DNA from 3 places in the Intestinimonas butyriciproducens genome. Region 3 is predicted to be linked to each of the others. Evidence: riboswitches for the same ligand, from Rfam matches in the RefSeq annotation. Region 3 holds a riboswitch; each other region holds the start of a gene.

What was found. Region 3 has a riboswitch for cobalamin ahead of cbiD (cobalt-precorrin-5B (C(1))-methyltransferase CbiD). Riboswitches for the same ligand answer to the same signal wherever they lie in the genome.
Region 1: it holds a riboswitch for cobalamin, as region 3 does, so the genes downstream of both, SRB521_RS02910 (ABC transporter substrate-binding protein) here and cbiD (cobalt-precorrin-5B (C(1))-methyltransferase CbiD) in region 3, are expected to answer to the same signal.
Region 2: it holds a riboswitch for cobalamin, as region 3 does, so the genes downstream of both, SRB521_RS04445 (apurinic/apyrimidinic endonuclease family protein) here and cbiD (cobalt-precorrin-5B (C(1))-methyltransferase CbiD) in region 3, are expected to answer to the same signal.

Annotation. Positions count from the first base shown of each region.
Region 1 covers NZ_CP011524.1:560,267-563,535, reverse strand. The annotation lists gene SRB521_RS02915 (FecCD family ABC transporter permease) at 1-694, opposite strand, end outside; gene SRB521_RS02910 (ABC transporter substrate-binding protein) at 696-1,808, opposite strand; cobalamin riboswitch at 1,988-2,108, opposite strand; gene pyrE (orotate phosphoribosyltransferase) at 2,299-2,976, shown strand; gene SRB521_RS02900 (JAB domain-containing protein) at 3,019-3,269, shown strand, end outside.
Region 2 covers NZ_CP011524.1:897,632-900,900, reverse strand. The annotation lists gene eutL (ethanolamine utilization microcompartment protein EutL) at 1-43, opposite strand, end outside; gene SRB521_RS04450 (ANTAR domain-containing response regulator) at 194-790, opposite strand; gene SRB521_RS04445 (apurinic/apyrimidinic endonuclease family protein) at 1,045-2,019, opposite strand; cobalamin riboswitch at 2,324-2,509, opposite strand; gene SRB521_RS04440 (cupin domain-containing protein) at 2,643-3,083, opposite strand; gene SRB521_RS04435 (ethanolamine utilization protein EutH) at 3,117-3,269, opposite strand, start outside.
Region 3 covers NZ_CP011524.1:1,791,756-1,795,024, forward strand. The annotation lists gene cobM (precorrin-4 C(11)-methyltransferase) at 1-173, opposite strand, end outside; gene cbiD (cobalt-precorrin-5B (C(1))-methyltransferase CbiD) at 205-1,344, opposite strand; cobalamin riboswitch at 1,436-1,630, opposite strand; gene SRB521_RS09075 (B12-binding domain-containing radical SAM protein) at 1,716-2,588, opposite strand; gene hisC (histidinol-phosphate transaminase) at 2,591-3,269, opposite strand, start outside.

The DNA of each region.
Region 1 (3,269 bases), 1.2 Mb from region 3:
TGGGCAGGGAGACGCCCAGCACCGCCGCGGTGAACAGGATCTGGGGCCAGGTGGACTGGGACAGGCTCCCGAAGGTCCAGTTGACAATGGCGGTGAGCTGCTGCTCGTTGGCGATGTACTGCATCCCGGCGTTGAGCGCGGAGAAAAAGTAGTTCAGCGCGATACCCACCAGTACGATGGTGGTGCTCCCCAGCCCCTTGGCGGAGGAGATGCCGTACACCAGCGCGGCGCACAGGAAGGCCAGAACAAAGGCCCCGAACACGGTGGTGAGCTGGGTGGTGCCCATGAAATTGAGGCCGAAGACGATCACCACCGCCGCGCCCATAGCGGCGGCGTTGGAAAGGCCGGTGGTGAAGGGGCTGGCCATAGTGTTGCCCGTGATGGCCTGCATTACCAGTCCGCTCACTGCCAGCCCGATCCCCGCCAGCAGCGCCATCACGATCCGGGGCAGCCGCAGGTGGAGCAGGACGGTGAGCTCCGTCCCGCTCAGGGGCCGGGCCTGGAGGGCGAGGGAGGGGAAGGCCGTGGCCAGCAGCCGGGCCGGGGTGACCTCCGCCACCCCGGCAAAGCAGCTCACCACGAAGGCCGCCAGCGTGGCCGCCGCCACCGCCGCGGCAAAGAGCGCCTTGAGCCGCCGGTAGCTCCTGATCTCCTCCCCCAGCGCGGGGCCGGGCGTTTCCACATACAGGGACATATCAGGGCAGGCGGTAGACGTGGCCCTCGATGGGGCCGACTTCCTGCATGGACATCCACTCGTCGAACACGGCGTCGGGGTCGATGTCCGCGCACTCGTCCGGATAGAGCCAGGTGGCGGTGTACAGGGCGCCGATGAGCTTGCCCAGGCCGCCGGCACAGAAGCCGGTGGTGCAGTAGAGGTTCTTGTTCTGGACGGCCTTCAGGTCGGACCAGCCGGGGCGGCTGACCATCTCGGCGGTTATCTCCTCATACATCTCCTGGGTGGGGGGCGTATACACGCCGGTATTCTTCAGGGCCGGGCCCGAGCTGGTCTTGATGATGAGGTCGGGGTCGGCCAGCAGGATGGCCTCGGGGTCGATGTCCTTGCCCGCCAGGCTCTCGTCGCCGAAAATGTTGATGGCCCCGGCGGAGACCAGCATGTTGTGCCAGCCGTCGTTGGAGGTGCCGGGGATGCAGGTGGTGTAGGGATCGCCGTACTCCCAGTAGACGGTCTTTTTCTCGGCCACGTTGGCCAGGCATGCGTCCAGCTTCTGCTGGTTCTCCTCATAGAACGCCCTGAGCTCGGCCGCCTTCTCCTCTACATCGAAGATCCGTCCCACGGCCTCGATCTGGTTGACCAGGTCCGCGTTGTCCCAGCCGGTGACCACCAGCACCTTGATGCCGAAGGGCTCCAGCATCTCCTGGTCCTGCTCATAGGTGCCGTTCTTAGGGGTGATGAGGACCTGAGCTCCCAGATCCACGATCTTCTCGTAGTTCAGCTCGCTCTGGCCCTTGCCGATCACGTTGTCAGGGTCGAACTGGCTCCAATAGACCCGGTCCTGGGCGGTATTGGTGTCCACGGCGATGACGCGGTCAATGGCGCCGCAGGCGCGGATCAGCTCGCTGTTGTAGCGGTTGGCCACCACGGCCCGCTCCACAGGCCAGGGGATCTCCACTTCACGGCCCAGGCCGTCCACCACCACCTTCGTGGTGGGCTCTTCGGCGTCGGGCGTGGCGGTGGGCGCTGTGGTCCCGGTGGGTGCGGGGGTGCTCTGGGCCTCCTGGCCGCCGCAGCCGGCCAGGAGGGAAAGGCTGAGGGTCAGCGCCAGGAACAGGGCGAGGGTTCGTTTCATGTCGGTTCTCCTTCTCTGTTTTAAAATATGTAAGGCCACAGGGCGCGTTCCCGCGTCCCGCAGCGGCTTACAGGCAAAAAAAGATTTCCTGTCGGCACAGCAGCGACAGGAAATCTCGGGCATAAAAAATTCCGTCCTCTGATGGTCCGTCAGATTACGACGCAAGGCATTCTGTCCAAGTATCCTGGCTCGGGTTCCCCGCCGCCGTGCGACTTCCCAGACCCCTCGGGTCCAGTGTCCTGACTGCACAGCGGCTCCCCCTTACAGTGGCGGCACCGCACCGGAATTACACCGGTTTCCATAAAACAGAAGCGTATATTTAATTCTATATTTTAGTATAAGCCTCCTTCCGTGGTCTGTCAAGAAAAATTCCCGGCCCGGCCCCTTTCCGCGCGTCTTTTTCCACCCCACTTCCTCCTTGTGCGCCCCCTTCAATAGTGATATAATATTTCGACTGAAATCGAAACAAACTGGAAAGGGGCCAATGCTCATGTCTCACTCTTATAAGGAAGCGTTCATCACGTTCATGGTGCGCTCCGGCGTGCTCACCTTCGGCGACTTCACCACCAAATCCGGACGCAGGACCCCCTACTTCATCAACACCGGCAACTACAAGACCGGCGCCCAGGCCAGCCAGCTGGGGGACTACTACGCCGCCTGCATCCAGGAGCACTTCCCCGACGGGGTGGACTGCCTCTTCGGCCCCGCCTACAAGGGCATCCCCCTGGCGGTGGCGGCGGCCTCCTCCCTCTACCGGAACTACGGTCGGGACCTCCCCTACTGCTTCAACCGCAAGGAGGCCAAGGACCACGGCGAAGGCGGGGTCATGGTGGGCTACAAGCCCCAGGACGGCGACCGGGTGGCCATTGTGGAGGACGTGGTCACCGCCGGCACCGCCGTGCGGGAGTCCATCGCCCTTTTCCAGCAGGTGGCCGACGTGTCCATCCGGGCCCTCTTCGTCTCCGTGGACCGCATGGAGCGGGGCACCCGGGACTGCTCCACCCTGGACGAGCTCCGGGAGGATTACGGCATCACCGTCTGCCCCATCGTCACCGTCCGGGAGATCATCGCCTTCCTCCACAACCGGGAGGTGGACGGCAAGGTCTATATCGACGACGCCGTAAAGGCCCGCATGGAGGCCTACCTGGCGGAGTACGGGGCCCGTTGAGCGCCGGCGGCGGGCGGGGCCTTTCAGAAAGGGGGCGGCGGCGTGGGACTCCATGACGGACACCGCAAACGGCTCAAGGCCCAGTTTCTCTCCCACGGGGAGGATTTTCACGACCACCAGCTCCTGGAGCTTCTGCTGTGCTACGCCATCCCTCAGGGGGACGTGAACGAGCTCTCCCACGCCCTGCTGGAGCGGTTCGGCTCCCTGGCCGGCGTCATGGACGCCCTGCCCGAATCCCTCCGGCAGGTCCCCGGGGTGGGGGAGCACACCGCCGTCCTTCTCAAGCTGGTGCC
Region 2 (3,269 bases), 890 kb from region 3:
TCTTGGTCGCCAGGACACTTGCTCTTACAGGATCCCGCTTCATATTTGTTTCCTCCTCATCGTAACGACCCGGGCTCTGTTTGAAAACCCGGGAAGGGTCATACGGACGGTGGTTTTCCCCGCCCAAGCATGTCGTTTTCGATCGACACCCTGTCGAACCTGAACATAGAGCTCTCCCTGGCCAGCAGACCGCTCACTGCTCCGGATTGGCCCCGGGCAGCACGGTGAAAAGCTCCGCGATTTTCAAAAGAGGCATCCGCTTCTCCTCCGCCACCCTCCGCAGAAAGTCCAGCGCATCCCCCGCATTGAGCTTCTCCCGCTCCATGACGGCACATTTGGCCCGCTCCAGCGTCCGGTGCTCACTGATCTGCCGTTCGACTTCGGCACAGTCCTGCCGGATGCGCTCCATGGCTCTGTTCCGCGCCAGAGCTGCGGCCAACCCCGGCAGTAGCTGTTTTTCCGTCACCGGCTTTACCAGATAACCTCCCGCTCCCAGATCTCTGGCTGCGGACACCAGCCTTTCGTCCGACCGCCCTGTCACAAAGAAGACCAGCTCCGCCAAATGCTCCTTTCGCAGGTAGGCGGCCGCCGAAAGGCCATCCAGATAGCGCAGGGGGATATCCAGAAAGACCGTCTCCGGCCGAAGCGCCTCACAGAGCTGGACCAGCTCCACGCCGTCGTTGGCTTCTCCGGCGACCGTATATCCGCCCCGCTCCAAAATCCCCCGCAGTCTCCCGCGGTCCTCCGCGCTGCTGTCTGCCAGGACAACATAGTTTCCCTTTGCCTGCATATTCCACCACACATCCCCCAAGGGGCCTTTCAACAACAAAAAAAGCGCACTCAAACACCGGACGGGTGCTCAAGACGCTTCCGCACATCTCGCATAACAGGCAGATCCGCTCTTTCGCGTGACCCGCTTGACGTTATTTGAATTATACACAAACCTTGGGCTCTTGTCAATGTTTCTTAGGCCTTTTGCCGGGAATTTTCCCAGTGGAAGAGGGACGCACCCGCGTGCGCCCCTCCCCCAACGGACTTTCTTTTCTAAAGAACGCCCAGAGCCCGGCTTTGGATCTCCAACCGCTTGTCCCGCTCCGCACGGTTCGCCGCAGAGAGCTCATGTACCAGCCATTCCGGAGCGATCCTTTCCACCAGCGCCCGTACGGCGGGGGTGGTCCATGGGCGATGGGTATCGATGCTCAGGATATGCTGATAGCTCTGGCAGAACTGCTCCGCATAGTCCACCGGCCAGGGGTCCGGCAGGCTGCCTGTGTGGGCCTTTACATAGGCGCCGCTGAGGCTCTGGTGGAGGTGGATTCCCCGGACCATGCTCCCCAGCCCGCCGTGCTCCTCCAGCATTCGGCTGACCCAGTCCGCCCCTTCCTCCTGTGTCCTGAGCTCCAGGTTCGCATTCATCAAATGGCCGGTATCCAGCATAATGCCCTTATTCTCATACTGAATGCCATCCAGCAGGCACCTGGTAAGCGCCGGCATTGTGAAGGTGAAGCCCGGCCACCACTGGTTCTCCACCAGGAAGGCCAGTGTAAGATTTCGGCCCGAAAGCAGCGTGTTGATGGCCTCCAGCGCCGCGTCGACGACCTCCTGATGGCTGTGCTCCCAACGATAGGTATAGCCCTCCTCCACGGACACATCCGAGACGTGGAAGACCACATACTCGGCCCCCCACCGCACCGCACGGTCGAGATCCTCGGAATAGAGCTTCAACAGGGTGTCCGGCCCCTCCGGTCCGCCGTAAAAGGAGGTCCATGCGGTCGCGCTCCCAAACTTGCGGGTCAGCGCCCTCCGGTCCGCCCGCCAGAAATCCAGCCAGTCCGGGAAGAAGGTCAGATGGTATCCCACATGGAGATGCTCCGGGATATTCTCCGGCAGGTCTTCCCCGCCCCAGATCACCTCCAGCCCGTCGCAATCAAAGTGTCGGCAAGCTGCCTCCAAGCTCCTGGTCGGTGGATACTCCGCCAGCGTTCCGGCAGTCATCGGCATACTGATCAGCTTTTTCAACCAAACGCCTCCTTTCTCTCATATGATCTGAAAAAAAGCCGTGGGGCAACCCCTACGTCGGAGCGCCCCACGGTCTTCCCACAGGTGGATATTCCTGGTATGGGCGGGCCCCGCAGTGGCAGCTACGGGCCCGCGTCCTTCTTCGGATCGCCATACCAGTCCAAAGGGAGGTGAAGAAGCCACCTGACACGTCACATAAGGAGTGAGCGCCGACAACAAAAAAGCCGTATCCTCTAACAAGGATACAGCAATAGCCCTGTGGAAGTGACACAGGGGCTGCACCCTCCTAAGCGCGAGGAGGTCTCTCGTGCGCCATACACAGGCAGGTATTCTGACTTAGGTGTCAAACGCGCTCCCCGCCTTCCCAGAGTTCTCACTCCAGTGACATCTTGGGGTCCGCTTCACCAATACAGCAACGGCTTTGTGCGGGATTCTCACCCGACTTCCCTTTTGAGCAAATGAGACCAGCACCTGCGTACCACTTATGATTCAGTTGTCAGCTTGGCTGGTTTTATTATAATCTCCTCTTCAACCCCTGTCAAGGGGAAAAGGAAAAATCTGAAAGACAATATCCCCCCGCCGCCCAATGGGCGGCGGGGGGATGGGAAGGAGGTCCCGCTTCCTTACTGCCAGTCGGCAGGGAACACGGTATAGGCGTATTTGGCGTGATCGGGGGTGCTGAAATGGATATGGCTACCCTTGGGGATGTAGATGACGTCTCCGGCATCTCCGCCTACCACACGCCCGTCGATCTTGATCTCCAGACGGCCTTCCAGCACGATGTCCCACTCGTCATAGGTCAGGGTCCACTCGAAGTCGGCTCCGTCGGTGAGCTCCATGATGCCGCAACCCATGCGGGGCGCCTCTTCCAGAGTGGCTACATCCTTGAGCTTGACGTCGTTCCGCCCCTCAAAGGGCTCCAGCTTCACGGTGGAGGTCTTGACGCTGAGTACGCCGCTGGGATCGACGTGCTTCTCAAAGCCACAGCCGCAGGAGGACGCGGCGGCCGTCTCCGAGAGGACCTTTTCCACGATGCTGCGGATGAGTTCTTCACTTACATTCATAGCGATTCCTTACCTTTCCAGGCGGTCTTGTTGTCAGAACTTTACGTTCTCGATCTTAGCCAGCAGTTTGGGGGCCAGAATATTGGCCACGATAATGGCGGTAACACCAGCCACCAGCTTGCCCACGATCACAGGGAAGATCATGTCGGGGTTGTTGCCAGCGGTAAAGCCCAGGTGATCGCCGAA
Region 3 (3,269 bases):
AGGGTCATGGAGGCACTGTCATAGATGGCACAGTTCTCTTTCTTGTTCTCCAGAAGCGCCGGATTTACCAGAGAGCCGGCATAGATGATCACATCCGCTTCCCGCAGAAGCCGTGCGCCGCGGACAGTGATGAGGTCCGCGGCTCCGGGGCCCGCGCCAATAAAGTGGATCATAGTTTCCTCTTCCTTTCCGTTTGAAATGGTCTCAGTCCGGGGCGTGGAGCGCGGCCAGCCGCTCCGCTCCCGGCGTCCGGCCCAGTATCCCATGCTTGTTGGAGAAAAAAATGGCCTCGATGTCCATATCCTCTCCCGCCCGTGCCTTGAGCCTCTGGTCCAGTGCACCGGCCAGGGATGCCATTACAGGCTCCCGCAGTCCGGCGCGGTCCAGAATATCAACTGCTTCGTCTGTGGTGATGGCCAGAAACACCGCCTCCACAACAGTACGGTCCCCACCGCACAGGGCTGTATGCGCCGCCAGGGTCTCCCGCCTGGCATCGGATACCCTGGAGTGCGTATTCATGTTTCCCGCCGCAGCCTTGCACAGCTTGCCCAGATGGCCCACCAGCAGAAAGCTGCGAAATCCCAACCCTGCTGCGTGATCAATGGCCTCTCCAATATAGTTGGAGCAGGTGGCCCAGTGGTCCAGCGACAGGTGGAGAACTTCCCTTGAAAAATGTTCGCCGTAATTACCAGGAGTCACCACGATGTCTCCCACCCCCGCCGCAGCCTGCACGTCCAGCTCCAGACGCAGGGAATCTATAAGTGCGGCTTCACTCATAGGCCGCACAATGCCGGAGGTCCCCAGGATAGAAATGCCCCCTGTGATCCCCAGCCGGGGATTAAAGGTCCTTTTTGCCAATTTCTCCCCTGCCGGGACGGAGATCTCCACCCGGAGCCCCTCGGAGTACCCCGCCTTCCGGCGTACTTCCTCCATCTGGCGAAGGATCATTTCCCGGGGCACATGATTGATGGCCGCCTCGCCTACCGGCTGGTCCAGTCCGGGCCGGGTGACCCGCCCTACGCCCACCCCGCCTTCGATGGTGACTTCGCGGGCTTTCGTCTTTTCCACCTTGGCAAAAACCAAGGTGCCATGGGTGGCGTCCGGGTCATCTCCCCCGTCCTTCCGGACCGCACAGGAGGCCCATCCGCATCCCGACGCCGGCTCTAAGAGCTCGGCTTCCACAGGGATGCCGGCGGGCGTCTCCACCCGGACCAGAGCGGGCATCTCCCCTGTGAGCAGAAGCTCCGCCGCCCCCCGTGCCGCGGCGGCGGCACAGGTACCGGTCGTATACCCGCAGCGGAGACGGCCGCGGCCAACGGAGATATAGTGTTCAAAGGTGCCCATACGCCGCCTCCCGACAAAAAATGGTCCCTCTCCGGGCGGAGAGGGACCATGAAAATGGGCATGGCACTGCCGCTCTCCACCTAAGAGTCATGCTTGTGTATTCCGCACGGCAGGTCTCCTGGCTTGCGCTTCTCCCTCGGGCGTCCCTTCTCGGCAATCGATCATTACCAATGGGCTTTTGTACGCCGTCGTCCACGCTTACAGTAGAGGTAAGACTGCGCCGGTCTTTCACCGGACTTCCCTTTTCAGCAGCTGCGTCGCTGCACCAATGCGATACTCCGTATTTTGTTTTCCTATCTATTATAACAAGTAACCCGCAGGAAGTAAAGGCATTCTTCTCCACCTGTCCCTCCCATTTTTCCGTCCCTCCATCAGAGTCCCCGGCTCCACTCCGGCCGCATCCCGGTACCGCTCTCCAGCGCTTGGTCCAGACGGGATAGAAAGTATGCACGGTCTTCGGGCAGGCCTCCCTTCAGAGGCACGTAATTGGAGGCATGGTCGCAGGTAAAGTGGAGCGGGTCCACCGCCAGCTTTTCAATGAGCAATCGTGCCTCCCGCAGGGTATCCCGCGCCGTGGCCGCCTGAAATCTTCCCGCTCTCCATTCCTGATAGAGATCTGTGCCCGGATACAGCGTCAGCGTCAGCGCCGAGAGATGCCTGGGGCGCATCTCATTGATCATGGCCGCAGTATCCAGAATATGCCGCCGCCCAGCCTCACCAGGGCCGGCCAGACCCAGGATCACCATGACCCAGAGGTCAAAGCCCGCCTCCCTGAGACGGATTCCCGCCTCCAGCATCTGCCGCGCGTCCGCCCCTTTTTTGACCGCGTGCAGAAGCGCGTCGCTTCCGCTCTCCACTCCCAGATAGGCACGGGTCAGCCCGGCCTTCCGCAGGGTTTTCAGTTCTTCCGGTGTTTTGGAAAGCGTGCTCAGCGGCCCAGCATACGTGGTCACCTTCTCCAGGGATGGGAAGGCGTCATAAAGGGCGTCCAGAATCGAAAGCAGTTCCTCCGTTTTCATGATGATCGCATCTCCGTCACAGAGGAACACCCGACGAAGGTCCCCATAGCAGGCTTTTGCCATGCGGATATCCTCCAGGATATCCGGCAAAGGGCGGATATGGAACCGTTTCCCCCGATACATCCGGCAAAACGTACAGGTGTTGTGAGAACACCCCACCGTGGTCTGCAGGAGATAGCTCTTCCACTCTCCGGGCGGACGGTAGATATCACCTTCATAGCGCATATTCAGCCCTCCGTCAGCGCCTTGAGGGCTGCACAGAGGGCGTCCATCTCATCGTCCGTCCCGACACTGATGCGCAGATAGTTGCCGATACGGGGCCGGTCAAACCAGCGCACCAGGATCCCCTGCTCCCGCAGCCCGTCCAACAGCGCCTTTCCGGTGCGTTTCGGATGGCTGACAAACAGGAAGTTTGCCTTGGACTCCAGGACAGCAAACCCCATTGCACGCAGCCGCTCCTCCGTCCGCTCCCGGGTGCGGATTACGCGTTCTCTCATCTCCTCAAAGTAGGGCCCATCCTCCAGCGCCGCCACGGCTCCCGCCTGCGCCAGACGGTCCACTGTATAGGAGTTGATGGAGTCCCGCACACAACAGAGCCCGGCGATCAGATTCGGACTGCCCAGCGCATAGCCCACCCGCAGTCCGGCCAACGCGCGGCTTTTGGAGAGCGTGCGCACGACCACCAGATTGTCATACTCCTTCAGCAATGTGTCGGCCGATACGCCGCCGAAGTCCACATAGGCCTCGTCCACCAGCACAACCACATCCCGATGCTCCTCCAGCACCCGCCGGATATCCTCCAGATCCACCGACCGGCCTGTAGGAGCGTTGGGATTGGCGATGACCACGCCGCCGCAGTTTTCAGCCTTGCAGAACCGCTCCACCGGAAGAGAAAAATCCTCATCC